DNA from 2 places in the Nonomuraea sp. H19 genome. Region 1 is predicted to be linked to the other one. Evidence: riboswitches for the same ligand, from Rfam matches in the RefSeq annotation. Region 1 holds a riboswitch; the other holds the start of a gene.
The links. A riboswitch is a leader RNA that binds a small molecule or an ion and turns the genes downstream of it on or off. The one in region 1 is predicted to bind cyclic di-AMP.

Region 2: it holds a riboswitch for cyclic di-AMP, as region 1 does, so the genes downstream of both, ACTMTI_RS33260 (C40 family peptidase) here and ACTMTI_RS12060 (hypothetical protein) in region 1, are expected to answer to the same signal.

The regions. Positions count from the first base shown of each region.
Region 1 is NZ_JBQHCV010000005.1:69,924-76,997, forward strand. It holds gene ACTMTI_RS12050 (DUF4032 domain-containing protein) at 1-638, shown strand, start outside; gene ACTMTI_RS12055 (alpha/beta fold hydrolase) at 652-1,497, opposite strand; gene ACTMTI_RS12060 (hypothetical protein) at 1,542-2,324, opposite strand; cyclic di-AMP (ydaO/yuaA leader) riboswitch at 2,497-2,632, opposite strand; gene ACTMTI_RS12065 (DUF5302 domain-containing protein) at 2,799-2,999, opposite strand; gene ACTMTI_RS12070 (rod shape-determining protein) at 3,342-4,325, shown strand; gene ACTMTI_RS12075 (ABC transporter permease) at 4,435-5,655, opposite strand; gene ACTMTI_RS12080 (ABC transporter ATP-binding protein) at 5,655-6,368, opposite strand; gene ACTMTI_RS12085 (efflux RND transporter periplasmic adaptor subunit) at 6,365-7,074, opposite strand, start outside.
Region 2 is NZ_JBQHCV010000017.1:90,434-97,507, forward strand. It holds gene ACTMTI_RS33245 (NADP-dependent oxidoreductase) at 1-668, opposite strand, end outside; gene ACTMTI_RS33250 (winged helix-turn-helix transcriptional regulator) at 746-1,144, shown strand; gene ACTMTI_RS33255 (LuxR C-terminal-related transcriptional regulator) at 1,889-2,101, shown strand; gene ACTMTI_RS33260 (C40 family peptidase) at 2,108-3,151, opposite strand; cyclic di-AMP (ydaO/yuaA leader) riboswitch at 3,157-3,307, opposite strand; gene ACTMTI_RS33265 (amino-acid N-acetyltransferase) at 3,572-4,132, shown strand; gene ACTMTI_RS33270 (hypothetical protein) at 4,155-4,994, opposite strand; partial or broken gene ACTMTI_RS33275 (RDD family protein) at 5,148-5,624, shown strand; gene ACTMTI_RS33280 (RDD family protein) at 5,748-6,236, shown strand; gene ACTMTI_RS33285 (hypothetical protein) at 6,500-6,679, shown strand; gene ACTMTI_RS33290 (histone-like nucleoid-structuring protein Lsr2) at 6,752-7,074, shown strand, end outside.

The sequences.
Region 1 (7,074 bases):
ACATCTTCGGCGAGATGCTCGACCTGGAGGCCGGTGGGCTGCTGCACCCGTCGATCGACCCCATGGACACCGCCGAGGACGTCGTCTCCCGCTACCACCGCCTGTGGGACGAGATCAACCAGAGCGAGATCATCGAGGAGGTGGACTGGCACCGCGTGGAGCAGCGCATCAGGCGGCTCAACCTGCTGGGCTTCGACGTGGCCGAGATGATGGTGCGGCGCAAGGTCGGCACCGGGCGGCTGATCGTCCGGCCGAAGGTCGTCGACGCCGGCCACCACCAGCGGCGGCTGCTCCGGCTGACCGGGCTGGACGTGGAGGAGAACCAGGCGCGGCGGCTGCTCAACGACCTCGACGGCTACCGGGTGGCCAAGGGGCTGCGGCACGAGGACGAGGCGATCGTGGCGCACCGGTGGCTGGCGGAGGTGTTCCAGCCGACGGTCGAGGCCATCCCCGCGGAGCTGCGCGGGAAGCTGGAGCCCGCGCAGCTGTTCCACGAGATCCTCGACCACCGCTGGTACCTGTCGGAGCAGGAGAACGCCGACGTCGGGCTGGGCACGGCGGTGAAGTCGTACGTGGACCACGTGCTCGTGCACAAGCCCGACGAGAAGGCATTGCTGCCCAACGAGGCTTCTCAGTAGGCGGTCCCCCGGCTCAGGGACCGGTCAGCTTGGTGATCTCGGCCACGATGTCGGGCCAGAGGGGACGCGGGAGATCGTGTCCCATGCCCGGATAGGTCACCAGCCTGGCGCCGGGGATGGCCGCGGCCGTGGCGTGACCGGCCGCGACGGGGACGAGCTGGTCCGCCTCACCGTGCAGCACGAGTGCGGGAACGGTCACCCCCGCGAGCGGCTCCGTGCGATCGCCCGAGGCCATGATGGCGGCGAGCTGCCTCGCCGTGCCCGCCGGATCGAAGCATCGGTCGTAGGCGAGCCCGGCCATCATGGTGATCCGCTCGCGATCGAGCTCGTAGCCGGGCGAGCCGATGACCGCCCAGGTTCGCAGCGCCTGCGCGAGCACGCCGGCGCGGTCGGCGGCCGGCTCGGCCATCAACACGGCCATCGCCGCCTCGGTGGGCGCGGCGACCGCCGCGCCCGGCGTCGACATGATCGAGGTAAGGGACAGCACTCGGGAGGGATGCCGGATGGCCAGCGTCTGGGCGATCATCCCGCCCATCGACGCGCCGACCATGTGGGCGGCGGGCCAGCCGAGCGCGTCCATGAGCCCGGCCGCGTCGTCGGCCAGGTCGTCCAGCAGGTACGGCGCCGGCGCCCCCATCATGGGCGCGCCGTGGTCGTGGAGGTGCGTGGAGAGGCCCGCGTCGCGGTTGTCGAACCGCACGACGTGGTGTCCCTGCTCCACCAGGAGCTCACAGAACTCTTCGTCCCAGTGGACGAGCTGGGCGCCTAGTCCCATGATCAGGAGCAGCGGCCGTCCTGTGGGCGAGCCGAAGCTCTCGTAGGCGATTTCGATGCCGTTCGCGGCTACGCGGGTGGTCACGGAGACCAGAATGACATTCTGGTCTCCGGCCCGTAAAGGGCTGATCAGCGCTTGACGAACTTGCGGATGCGCTCGCTACCGAGCGCCGCGCCACCGAGTACCGCGCCGCCGCCCACCAGGACCAGGGCGCCGGCCGCGAAGGACAGGCCCACGGTGCTGGACTCCTCCGCCTCGCCCGGAGGAGCGGCCGCCACGGCCTTGACACCCGCGGGCTTCTTCTCGGCCACGGGCTGAGCGAGCTCAGCCGGGTTGTCGTCCCGCTTGGCCGACTTCTTCTCGGCCATCACCTTCGGGGGCTCGGCCGGGTTGTTGTCCCGCCTGGCCCAGGCGCGGGAGGAGAAGGGGACCGGGTAGTTCTTCTTGCCGAGGCCCTCGCCCCACTTGGTGATGACGTAGTCCACGTCGATGTGGCCCTGGCCGCCGATGCCGTCGACGTGGAGGGTGTCGGGGTTGAACGTGCCACCGGTCAGCTCGGCGAACGTCTTGGCGTCCAGGTCCAGCATGATGCCGTTGTTGGAGGGCGTGCCGGGCCCGCGGTCGCCGACGAAGAAGGGCAGCTTCTTGCCCTTGTAGATGACGTAGCCCTCGGTGAGCAGCGGCCAGCTCGGACTTGCCGCCAGCCCCTTCTGCATGGGCTTGCCGCTGGCAGGCAGTCCGGTGTCGCCGGCGCGGCCGGAGGCGTCGTCCCAGAAGTAGGACGCCGTGGTCGAGCCCTTGAGCAGTACCTTTTCTTCGTTGTCGGCGCAGGCCGTGCCGGCGATGGTGAGCGCGCCGACGGTGGAGGCGGTGAGCAGGGCGAGGGCACGCAGGCCAAAACGAGCAGACATGAGGTAGTGAGTCCTTCGCGAGGGGACAAAGGGACGCACGCTCGCTGAAAAGGCGTAGCCGGGCAGATCGCCGAGCGGTCGCTACGCGGAGCGCGGAAGGGCTGGGGGGAACAGGCCGCTCAGCAGGCGGTCAGCACTACGCTGTCTGGGGGTACGACGCGGTGATACATCTATGTCCTCTCCATCTCGCCTACCGGGTTAGCTGACGGGTTCGGGCGTGGAGCTGCCCTACCGGCACGCGGCCGGATTCACCCCAGGGGATTTGGGTCCCCGGTTCCCGACTGATCGGGATTCGGCGCCAACCGGCTGGTCCCTCCTGGGTAAGGTCCATGCCACCGGCTGGTAATGGGCGATACTGTAACCGCCAAATATGGACAAACGCAATCGAACCGTCATGAAGCGGGATAAAGATCTACCTTCGTCGGCAAAGAAAAAGGGGGCACGGCACGCCGTACCCCCTTCTAGATCCCAGTCTCAGCCGCCGCTCTTGCGTCTGAACGATCTTTTATTCGCAGCCGGACCGTGCGCCCCGTGGATCTTCGATGGGTCGACGTCCTTGCCACCCGCGCCCGCTCCGGCGTGCTGGTTGCGCTTGCGCTCCAGCGCTTCACGGAACTTGCGCTTCATCTCGTCCTCGGGAGTTTCGCTGACTTCCGGCTCCGGTGTTTCCGCCATGAGGACCTCCGTGGTGTTGGGACTATCACAGCTTCGCATGACCCCGCTTATGACGCGAAACCGGCCTCGACCCTGTCCGCCCGCGCGGCGGGCGCCTCCAACCGCTCGCTCGGCATCGCCACCAGCGCCACCAGGGCGATCACGGCCCCCGCCACCAGGGAGCGACAGGATGATCAGGGCCGCCTCCGCGGTGACCGTCGAGGTGTAGAGGGTGCCGCCGATCTGACGTAAAGCGGAATCGTTCTGTTCCTGGTGTTGTGTTGGGGCGGGTCGGGAAATGGATCCGGACATGATGGTCGACCCCCCGGTCCGGCGATGAGCCTCCTGGGCCATGATCTGGCGATGGATCTCGGGGCCGCGCGCACCCGGATCTACGTCAAGGGCAAGGGCATCGTGCTCGACGAACCGTCGGCCGTCCTGCGCGACCGCGACACGGGCAGGATCCTCGGGTACGGCGCGGAGGCGGCCCGCGGCGAGCCGTGTTGGCCGATCAAGGGCGGCCTGCCGGTCGACGGCGTGCTCGCCCAGCGCATGATCAGGCACTTCCTGCGCAAGGTGCACCGGCATCCGTTCGCCAGGCCGCGCATGGTCATGGCCGTGCCCGACGACGCCGACGCGATCGAGCGCGCGGCGCTGCGTGACCTGGCTTTCGAGGTCGAGGCGCGCGGGGTTCTGCTGATCCCGCACGCACTGGCGGCGGCGCTCGGCGCGGGCGTGCCGGTCGACGACCACGCCGGGCGGATGGTCATCGACATCGGGCGCGACTCCGCCAGGGTCGCGATCCTCTCGCACGGGGAGCTGGTCGCGGCCGGCAGGGCGCCCGGCGGCGGCCACGCCATGAACCGGTCGATCGCCTCCCTGATCGAGCACGACCACGGGCTGCTGATCGACGAGGGCGAGGCGGAGGCCGCCAAGCGGCGCGCGGGCCCGCAGTGGAAACCGCTGCACCGGCAGGTGCTGATCCACGGCCGCGACCCGCACACCGGCGCCGAACGCACGGAACGGGTGCCCGTACAGAGGATCTACGAGGCCACCAGACAGCCGGTCGAGTCCATCGTGCGGGCGGCGCTCGACACCATGGAGCGCTGCCCCGACGAACTGGCCACCGACCTCGGGGAACGGGGCGCGGTACTGGTCGGAGGCGGGGCGCTGCTGCGCGGGCTGGCGCGGCGGCTGCGTACCGGGCTGTGCATGCCGGTACGGCGGGCGGAGCGGCCCCCGGAGTCCGTGGTGCTCGGTCTCGGGCAGTGCGTGGACGATCTGGGGCTGATCGCGAAGCTCAGTGATCGGCTGCGCGCGGATCGGCGGGCCAAGGTGCGCACGTGACAGGATGCTGCGTTCAGGGCCGGAGGTCCGGATCGTCGGCAAGACCACCTGCTGTCCGGCCGCCGGATAGCGCCACAGCATGCCGCGTGCCGTGGCGCCGTAAGGGGGGCTAGGGCGTGGACAGCGCCTCGGTCGGGGACAGCCGGGAGGCCCGGATGGCCGGGTAGAGCCCGGCCGCGGCGCCGATGGCCAGCGTCGCCGCCAGCCCGCCGACGGTGGCCCAGGCGGGCACCACGGAGGGCCAGCCGCTGTAGAACGCGTACCCCATGGTGACCGCGGTGCCCAGAAGGATCCCGCCGCCCCCGCCCATGGCCGACAGCAGCAGCGACTCGGCCAGGAACTGGGTGCGGATCTGGCCGCGGGTCGCGCCCAGCGAGCGGCGCAGGCCGATCTCCGCGCGGCGTTCCAGCACTGAGATGACCATGGTGTTGGCCACGCCGACGCCGCCCACGAGCAGGGCCACCGCGCCCACGCCCAGCAGGAGGTTGGCGAACGCCTGACTGGTCGCCTGCTTGGCGGCCAGCGCGTCGGACGGGCGGGAGACGTCCACCTCGTTCGGCGCCTCCGGGTTGGCGGTGCCGGCCAGCACCTGGCGTACCGCCTCCAGCTTGGCCTCTTCCGAGCGGGTGTAGAGCGTGGTCGGGTGTCCGTCGAAGTCCAGCCGGTCCTCCGCCACCGGCCAGCCGACCAGCACGCCGCTGTCCAGGTCGGTGGCGAGGGCCACCGGATTCAGCACGCCGACGACGCTGAACCGGATGCCCCCGACGATGACCTGCGTGTCCGCGCTCACCGAGCCGACGCCGAGGCGCTGGGCCGCGGACGAGCCGAGCACGGCGGCCGGATAACGTTCGGTGGCCTGGTTGAGCCACGTGCCGCTGCGCAGCGTCGCGCCCACGGTGGCGGGCAGGTCGAGGCGGGCGGCGTACGTGTTGAGGCCGCCGGTCTGGGCCTCGGGGATCTGCTCGGACCGGTAGACCTTGGCCTCGGAGACCTTCCCGATCGCCGAGGCCGCCTCGACGGGGCCGATCCGCTCGATCATCGCCTCGGCGTCCTTCGGCATCTGGGCCGCCTCGCCCGTGAGCGTGGTGCCGGACGAGACGGTGAGCAGGTTGGTGCCGAGCGCGGACAGCGTACGGTCGAGCTCGGCGCCCGAGGAGGACGAGAGCCCGACCACGGCGACCATGGCGGCGATGCCGATGGCGATGCCGAGCGCGGACAGGAACGCCCGCAGCGGCCGCGTGCGCAGGCCGACCGCGCCGACCCGCAGCACGTCGCCCGGCCGCATCCTGGCCGGGGACAGCCGGGGACGCCGCACCTCTGTGACGGCCATCACGCCACCCCTGATTCGGCGGGCTCCGGCAAGGGGACGTTCGCGGAGTCCGCGATGATCTGGCCGTCACGCATCCGTACCTGCCTGGGCAGGCCGGCGGCGATCTCCCGGTCGTGCGTGATGATCACGATGGTGGTGCCGCCCGCGTTCAGCTCGTGCAGCAGCTCCATCACCCCCGTGCCGGACACCGAGTCCAGTGCCCCGGTCGGCTCGTCGGCCAGGAGCAGCGGCGGATCGCCCGCCACGGCCCTGGCGATGGCCACGCGCTGCCGCTCGCCGCCGGACAGTTCGTGCGGCTCGTGGTCCATCCGGTGCCCGAGCCCCACCCGCTCGAGCGCGGCGGCCGCCCGGCGGCGCCGCTCGGTCCTGCTCAGACCGGTGTAGATGAGGCCGTCGGCCACGTTGTCCAGTGCGGGGACCTTCGCGGCGAGGTGGAAGTGCTGGAAGACGAAGCCGATCGTGGTCGCCCGCAGCGCCGAGAGCTGGCCGTCGGACAGCTTCGACACGTTGTGCCCGTCGATGTGGATGCTCCCCGAGGACGGCCGGTCGAGGGTGCCGACGACGTTGAGCATGGTCGACTTCCCCGATCCGGAGGGGCCGGCGATGGCGACCATCTCGCCGTGCTCGATCCGCAGCGACACCGACCTCAGCGCCGCCACGCCGCCGGGGTAGGTACGTGACACGTCCGTCAGCGCGATCATGGGGTACGTCATTTCGGCATCCCCACGGTCATGCCTTCGGTGAGCCCGTCGCCGGTGACCTCGACCCGCCCTCCAGCGAACAAACCCGTCTTAACAGCGACATATCGGGACTTGCCGCCTTCGATGACCTCCAGGCCGAACCCGCCCTCCCGGAGCGCCACGAGCGCGGCGACCGGCACGGTCAGCACGTTCGCGCGCTTGGACGCCGTGAACGTCACGTCCACGGCCGCCCTGTCGAGCCCCTTGGCGGACTTGGAGGCGCCGATCGAGACCAGCGCCTCGATCCGCGTCTCGGGGTCGGCGTTCTGGCCCTCGCCCGGTTCGATGACCGTGGCGACCTCGGTGACCTTGCCCTTCACGCTCTTGCCGTCGGGCAGCGTGACCTCGACCTTGGCGCCTTTCTTGGCCATCCGCTGGTCCTCGGCCGCCAGCTTGGCCGTGACGACCTTGGACGTGCCCGTGTACGTCAGGACCTTCTGGCCGGGCTGGGCCGGCTGGCCCTCCTCGGCCTCCAGGCTCTCCACGCGTACCTTGCCGGGGGCGAAGACCACCCGGCCCAGCTCGACCACGCCGGTCTCGTCCAGGCCGCGGTCCTCCTGCCATTCCAGGACGGCCTCGTAGGTGTCGTACGTGTACTCGTCGTCGACCGTGAAGCCGTCGTAGCCGAGCTTGCTGAGGTTCCGCTCCAGGTTCTCGACGTCCTTGCCTTCCGCGCCGA
Region 2 (7,074 bases), on a different contig from region 1:
AGCCCCAGCACCGCCGCGTCCACGACGGCGTCCACACCGCCGGGCACCCGGGCTCGTACGGCGGAAGCGAGGTCGTCGCCCCGGGGCACGAACCACTCCGCCCCCAGACCTCGCACCAGTTCCTCGTCCTCGGCGCCCGCTGCCGCCACCACTCGTGCCCCGCGCAGCGTCGCCAGCTCGACCAGGTAGCCGCCGACGGCACCCGCCGCTCCCGTCACGAGCAGGGTCCGGCCCGGCCCCACTCCTGCCCGGTCCAGTGCCTGCCAGGCGGTCAGCGAATTGAGCGGGATCGTCGCCGCCTCGACGGCCGTGAACCCACGCGGCGCCCGCGCCACTGCCGAGGCGTCGAGCACCGCGTACTCGGCCTGCGCCTTGACCGGCAGCTCCAGGCGGGCCATGAGCCCGACGACCTCCTCTCCCACTTGGAAGGCCGCTCCGTCGCCCACCTGGTCCACGGTTCCCGCGACGTCGAACCCGATCCCGTAGGAGTCCAGCGGCCGGGCCACGCCGTAGTCGGCGAGCGTCCCCGCCGCCACGGCGAGGTCGAACGGGTTCACCGCAGCCGCCGCGACCTTGATCCGTACCTGCTGTGGTCCTGCCTCCGGCACCGGCAGCTCCACCAGTCGAGGAGCGCCGGAACCGCCAATGAGTGCACGCATGTTCGTCATGCCGACGACCCTAGGAAGAGTTACTCTCTTCTGGTAAGTAGGCACCCAGAAGTGCGTAACCAACCGGGAGGAGACGCATGGCCACCAAGACGGCGGCGGAGCGGCGCGAGCAGGCCAAGGAGGCGTTCGACGCGTACTTCGCCGAGTGCCCCTCCCGGAAGCTGCTCGACCGCCTCAGCGACAAATGGGTCACGCTGGTGCTCACCGCGCTGGAGGCGGGGCCGTGCCGCTACAGCGACCTGGCCAGGCGCATCGCGGGCGTCAGCCAGAAGATGCTCACCCAGACCCTGCGCGGGCTGGAACGCGACGGCCTGGTCTCGCGTACGCTCACGCCTGCGGTGCCGGTGCGGGTGGACTATGAGCTCACCCCGCTGGGCGAGAGCCTGATGCCGCTGGTGGCCGCGATCAAGAGTTGGGCCGAGGTGCACATCGAGGACGTCGAGGCGGCCAGGGAGCGTTACGACGCCACCGTTTGAGCCGTACCGGACGGAGTCGCGAGGCTCCTTCTGGCCTGCCCGGTTTCCGATATGTGCTCGTCTGTAAGCATCAGGTCAAGGCCGCGGTCGACTATTTCGCTCCGGCCGCGGAAGTATTGATGACTCTCCGGCGACGCTCTCGGCATTCGGTAATGACCCTGACCGCTGACGGATGAGCGAAGCCGGAAATCGGGTTCGTTTCCTCCGGCAGCGCGCCGGTGAGCGTATCGAGGCGCGGGGGAGGTGTTCGAGCATGCACGGCGTGAACGCCTTGCCGGCCGGAGCCCGCGGCCCTGCGTGGCCGGGCGGGCCCCGCCCGCAAGACCGGATCGACCCGCTGACCTGGCGGCGGGTGGGCTCCGTGGCCGAAGCGGAGTCGCCGCGCAGGGCTCATGGGCGGTGGGGGGCGAGCAGCGCCCCACGCGTTACGGACGATCGCGCGACACGTGCTCATTTCGCGATAGCAGGCATATGGTCAGCGAGAAAATCGGCATCGTACGGAGCGAAATCCAAGACACCGGCGAGGCGTATCGGCGTCGGGTCCGGCGCTGCCGGATGGGTCAATGAGACGACACATCGCCCGACCTTCATAACGCGAGTGCGTCACATATATCCGATCATGTCAATAGCGCCCGTCAAGAGTGGCGATTGTCGTGCTTGACGACCTTTCCAGGATGCGTTTACCGTCTGCGAGACGAGCGGCTTTTAGCCCGTCCGAGTTGCTGTTGGGGGGGAGGGCTCCCGATGGGTGTGCTCACCGAAGGGGTTGAGCTTAGCCATGCGGATTTGGCGTTGCTGGCGGAGCTGGCCAAGGGGGTCACGGTCGATCGGGTGGGCAGACGTTTGGACATCAGTGGACGCACCGTACGCCGACGGTTACGGGGCATATGTGACCGCATCGGCGTGGCCACGGCGATCGAAGCCGTGGCCTGGGCAGCCCGCCGACAGTTGATCTAGGGGCGTTCAGTCCGCGATGCGCACCGCGCCGGCGAAGGGCCGGCGCTCGATCGAGGCGACACGTACGACATCACCCGTCTGGGGGGCGTGCACCATCATGCCGCCGCCCAGATAGATGCCGACGTGGTGCAGGTCGTTGTAGAAGAACACCAGGTCGCCTGGGCGCAGCTCGGATTTCGAGATGTGCCGGCCCGCGGTCCACTGGTTCCCGGTGTAGTGCGGCAGCGAGATGCCCACCCGCTGGAAGGCCGCCATCACCAGGCCGGAGCAGTCGTAGGAGTTGGGGCCCTCGGCGCCCCAGACGTACGGCTTGAGCTGCTGCGTGAGCGCCCACCTCGCGGCCTGGGCCGCTTTGCCGTTGCCCGGGATCGGCAGGTTGACCCGGACGGCGCGGGTGCCGGGGCGGCCGGCCTCGCCCAGAGCCCGCCTGAACAGGTCGCTCTCCACGTTCTTCACCAGCTTGGTGATCTTGTCGCGCTTCGATTCGAGGTCTGAGACGATCTTCTGGAGCTCGTCCATGCGCGTCTTGGCGTCGGCTCGGGCGCGGTCGGCGGCGTCCATGGCCTTGGCCAGTTGGTTGACCTCCTCGCCCTGCTCCTGCTCCATCGCGTAGGTCGTCGCCACGATGTCGAGGAACTTCTCCGGGTCCTGGGACGAGGTGAACGCCATCGCCCTGTTCAGGCCGCCCGTTATGTAGGCGTTCTGGGCGAGCAGGACGGCCTTGGCGCGCTTGGCTGCGAAGTCGGCCTCGCTGCCCGTCAGCGTCTTCTGCGCGGCGTCGGCGGCCTTCTTGGCGACTTTGTACTTCTCCCGCTGGCCGTTGTACTGCTCGCTCAGTGTCTCGATCTCCACGTGCAGCTTCTCGACCTGGTCGGAGAGCTCCTTGAGCGAGGGCTTCGGATCAGCGGAGGCCGGACCGGTGGGGACGGCGAATAGGAGTGCGGCGACTATGACGCCTGCCACACCGAGAAGGCGCCGGCGCCGAGCCCGTTCCGGAGGGCGGGCGTTCTTGCCCGCCGACTTCCCCTCACGGCTGAGCGTGCGCTTCACCAACCAGCTCCTCTCATCGACGCCGACCGGGTTAGCTGACGGGTTCGGGCCGGAGCAGCCCTACCGAGAGACTCGGATTCACCCCAGTGGTGGCGTGCGGAGGTCGCCACCGGCGGGTCCCCGGCTTCCCTCGCGGGAATTGGGCGTGTCACCCCGCGACACGCGGGGAAACGTCGTCGCTGGACACTAATGCACTCCGGGTTCGTGCTCAACCAGAACTGCTGGATCTGTAGAGGTTTCACAACCGAAGGGTCACAAGGTGATCTCGTGGACGCTCGTGCAGAACAGACCTTATGTCCTCTTCATCCCTGGTTTTGTGGGAGGTCGCGCCTGTAGTCGTCTGGCCGCGACATGTCACAGTCTTGGGCCAGACGTGGGATTTAGGGCTGAGCCGTAATGACATCTGTACTCTGGAGAGCCATGGAGCAGGTGGCCGAACAACCGACGACGCCCGAGACCGCGGCGGTGGTCCGCCGTGCCCGCACGCCCGACGTGCGGACGATCAGGCGCCTGGTCGACACCTACGCGGGCGCGGGACCGCGGCTCCTGGAGAAGACCACGGTGACGCTGTACGAGGACGTACAGGAGTTCTGGGTGGCCGAGCTGGACGGGCAGGTCGTCGGCTGCGGCGCGCTGCACGTGCTGTGGGAGGATCTCGCCGAGGTCCGCACGGTCGCCGTCGATCCGCAGTGCCGGGGCATGGGCATCGGCCATCGGATCGTCTCCGCGCTCATACGGCAGGCGACGGATCTGGGGCTGCGGCGTGTATTCTGTCTGACTTTTGAGGTCGACTTCTTCGCGCGGCACGGCTTCCGCCCGATCCAGGGCACGCCGGTCTCGCCAGAGGTCTACGCCGAGCTGCTGGCCTCGTACGACGAGGGTGTGGCGGAGTTCCTCGACCTGGAACACGTGAAGCCGAACACCCTGGGCAACACCCGCATGCTGCTCCATCTGACATCGGGTGACGCGGACCTTGACTAGATGGAAAGGTGATTGTTGATACCTATGTCGATACGTTGGGCGGTACAGGCATGTGTCCTGACACGTGCCACATGCGCACGCGAAGCGAGGTGACACGGTGAGCACCGGACAGCCGCCGTATCCACAGGACGAATCCGGCGAGACTTCTGCGCCTGGCACCCCGGACTACGGGCAGCAGAACACGGGCCGCCGCCACGGCGAGCCCGACCCGGACGCAACTGTGGTCGGCTACCGGGCGGACGATGCCTACGGGCAGCAGCCCCAATACGGCCAGCAGGGCTATGCCCAGCAGCCGCAGTACGGACAGCAGCCCCAATATGGTCAGCAACAGCAGTACGGCCAGCAGGGCTACCCCCAGCAAGGACAGCAACCCCAGTCGCAGCCCGACTATGGTCAGCAGGGCTACGGCCAGCAATATGGTCAGGGCCAGCAGCAGGGCTACGGGCAGCAGCCCCAGTCCCAGCCGGGTTACGGCCAGCAGTCGCAGCCCGGCTACGGCCAGCAGCCTTCCTCCGGCCAGTACGGCCAGCAGCAGGGCTACGGGCAGCAGCAGCCGTCCGGTCAGCAGTACGGACAGCAGCAGCAGTCCCAGCCGGACTATGGCCAGCAGGGCTACGGACAGCAGCAGCAGTCCCAGCCCGACTATGGGCAGCAGCAGGGCTACGGACAGCAGTCCCAGCCGGATTACGGGCAGCAGGGCTACGGACAGCAAGCGCAGTCCCAGCCTGACTACGGCCAGCAGTACGGCCAGCAGCCGCAGTCCCAGCCGGGCTACGGGCAGCAGCCCCAGTCCCAGCCGGGCTACGGCCAGCAGCAGTATGGCCAGCAGCCCCAGTCGCAGCCCGGTTACGCCCAGCCGCAATATGGCCAGCAGCAGTACGGCGACCAGCAGTACGGCCAGGCCTACGGGCAGCCGCAGCAGGCCGCCTACGGCCAGCCCGGCTACGGGCAGCAGTACGGACAGCCGGTCGGCGTCCAGCCCCCGGGCGCGCCGGCCCCGCTCGCGGAGTGGTGGCAGCGGCTGGTGGCGAGGATCGTCGACGGTGTGATCTTCGGCATCGTGATGACCGTGGTGACCATCGTTTTCACGCTTCTCCTGGCATCGAGCTACGACTCGACCACCGGGGTGACCACGGGCCTGTTCGGTTCGTTCCTCCTCGGCATCGTGGTAGCGGTCATCCTGACCCTTGCCTACGTCGGCTATGACTTCTTCCTGCACAAGGCGAAGGGTCAGACCGTCGGCAAGATGATCATGGGGATCAAGGTCGTCCAGGTCGGCGGCTCGGTGACACCGGGCGGCATCCCCACCGACGTGGCACTCAAGCGTGCGGGCGGGACGTGGGGCGGCTACATCCTCTACTGGCTGCCCTTCGGGCCCGTGCTCGCCGGCCTTGCGTGCGCCGTCAACGGCGCCTCCCAGTTGTGGGACAAGCCGCTGCAGCAGACGTTCGCGGACAAGTTCGCGGGCACCGTGGTAGTGAAGATCAAGTAGTCTTCCCTGCGCGTAAAACTAGGGGCCGGCTTCCCGCCGGCCCCTATGTTTTGTCCCCCCGGCCGTACCAAAATGGAGACGCCCGCACTCCCCGATTGGCCGCCGAGACGCGAGGTGGAGGTTATGGCCGCGACGCCGCCGTGGGCGGACGCGCTGCCGGCGGAATGGTGGGAACGGCTCGCCGCCCGGCTGATTGAAGCGCTCGTCTTCGGGGTCTTCTATTACATCCTGTTCATCGCGCTCTGGGGCATCTTCCGAACTGTCGGGATGTTGGACGTGCTCGATGGGCGGCTGCCCGGCGTGTGCGCCTGGCTGGTGGCCGGGCTGGGTTATGCGGCCTACGACTGGCGGGCCCATTCCAGGCATGGCAGGACGTTCGGCAAGGCGATCATGAAGATTCGCCTGGCGCCGCGAGACCTTCCGCCGGGAGCGGCGCTGAAACGGGCCCTGGTCTATCCGGCGCCGGTCATGCTGATGGGCATTCCGGTCGTCAATCTGCTGGCTGGAATGTTGCTGTTCGGCGTCGGCTTGCTCATCCTGATCGACAAGCCGCTGGAGCGCGGGCCGCACGACAGGGTTGCCGGAACGCGCGTGGTTAAAGATCTTCGCTGAACCATCCGTACCTGGGCGGATACCTTTTCGCAAAATTTTCTGCTTGATCCGGTAAGGAGCCTGGAGAGACTGGCATTAGGCTATGGGCGTCCGGGTTGCCGGATGTTGGTGCCCCTGGGACGTACAGGGCATCTGCGTGCCGCGATGGTCAGGTGCGGGCGGTTGCCGCCACGCGCGCGATGAGGGCGCCGCGCCCCTCATGGTCGCGCTCCCATGCGCTTATAGCGCCCCCGAAACCCCGCTAGCCGTGGAGGCGAGGACGAATGGAAGCCCTTACGGACGTATTGTCAGCGCTCATCCCCCCGGCCGTGGTCGGCGGCGCCTTCATCTTTGGCGTAGTGAAGTTGGTGCGATCCGAGGCCGCCGGGCGCCGTCCTAACCGGCAGGCGCCGGTCGAGAAGCCGAACCTGATCGGCAAGTCAGCCGAATCCTCGCAGCGCTGAATTGTCTCAGCGCCTTTCCGGGTATATGTTTGGCACGGCGAATGAAACAATGCCCGCGAAAGGATTGCGTACATGGCCAAGCAGATCCAGGAGATTCTCATCGATGACCTCGATGGGGGCGAGGCCAATGAGACGGTCAGCTTCGCTATTGACGGCTCGTCCTATGAGATTGACCTCAGCGACCTTAACGCCAAGAAGCTGAGGGACGCACTCACGCCTTTCGTGCAGAACGCGCGTCGGGCGGGCGCCGTGACCACGCGTCGTCGTGGCCGTGGCGGCAGCCGTGCGATGAGCCGGGAGAAGAGCTCCGAGATCCGGCAGTGGGCCAAGGCCCACGGGCTGCCGGTCAGCGAGCGCGGCCGTATCGCCTCCACCGTCGTCGAGAAGTACGAGGC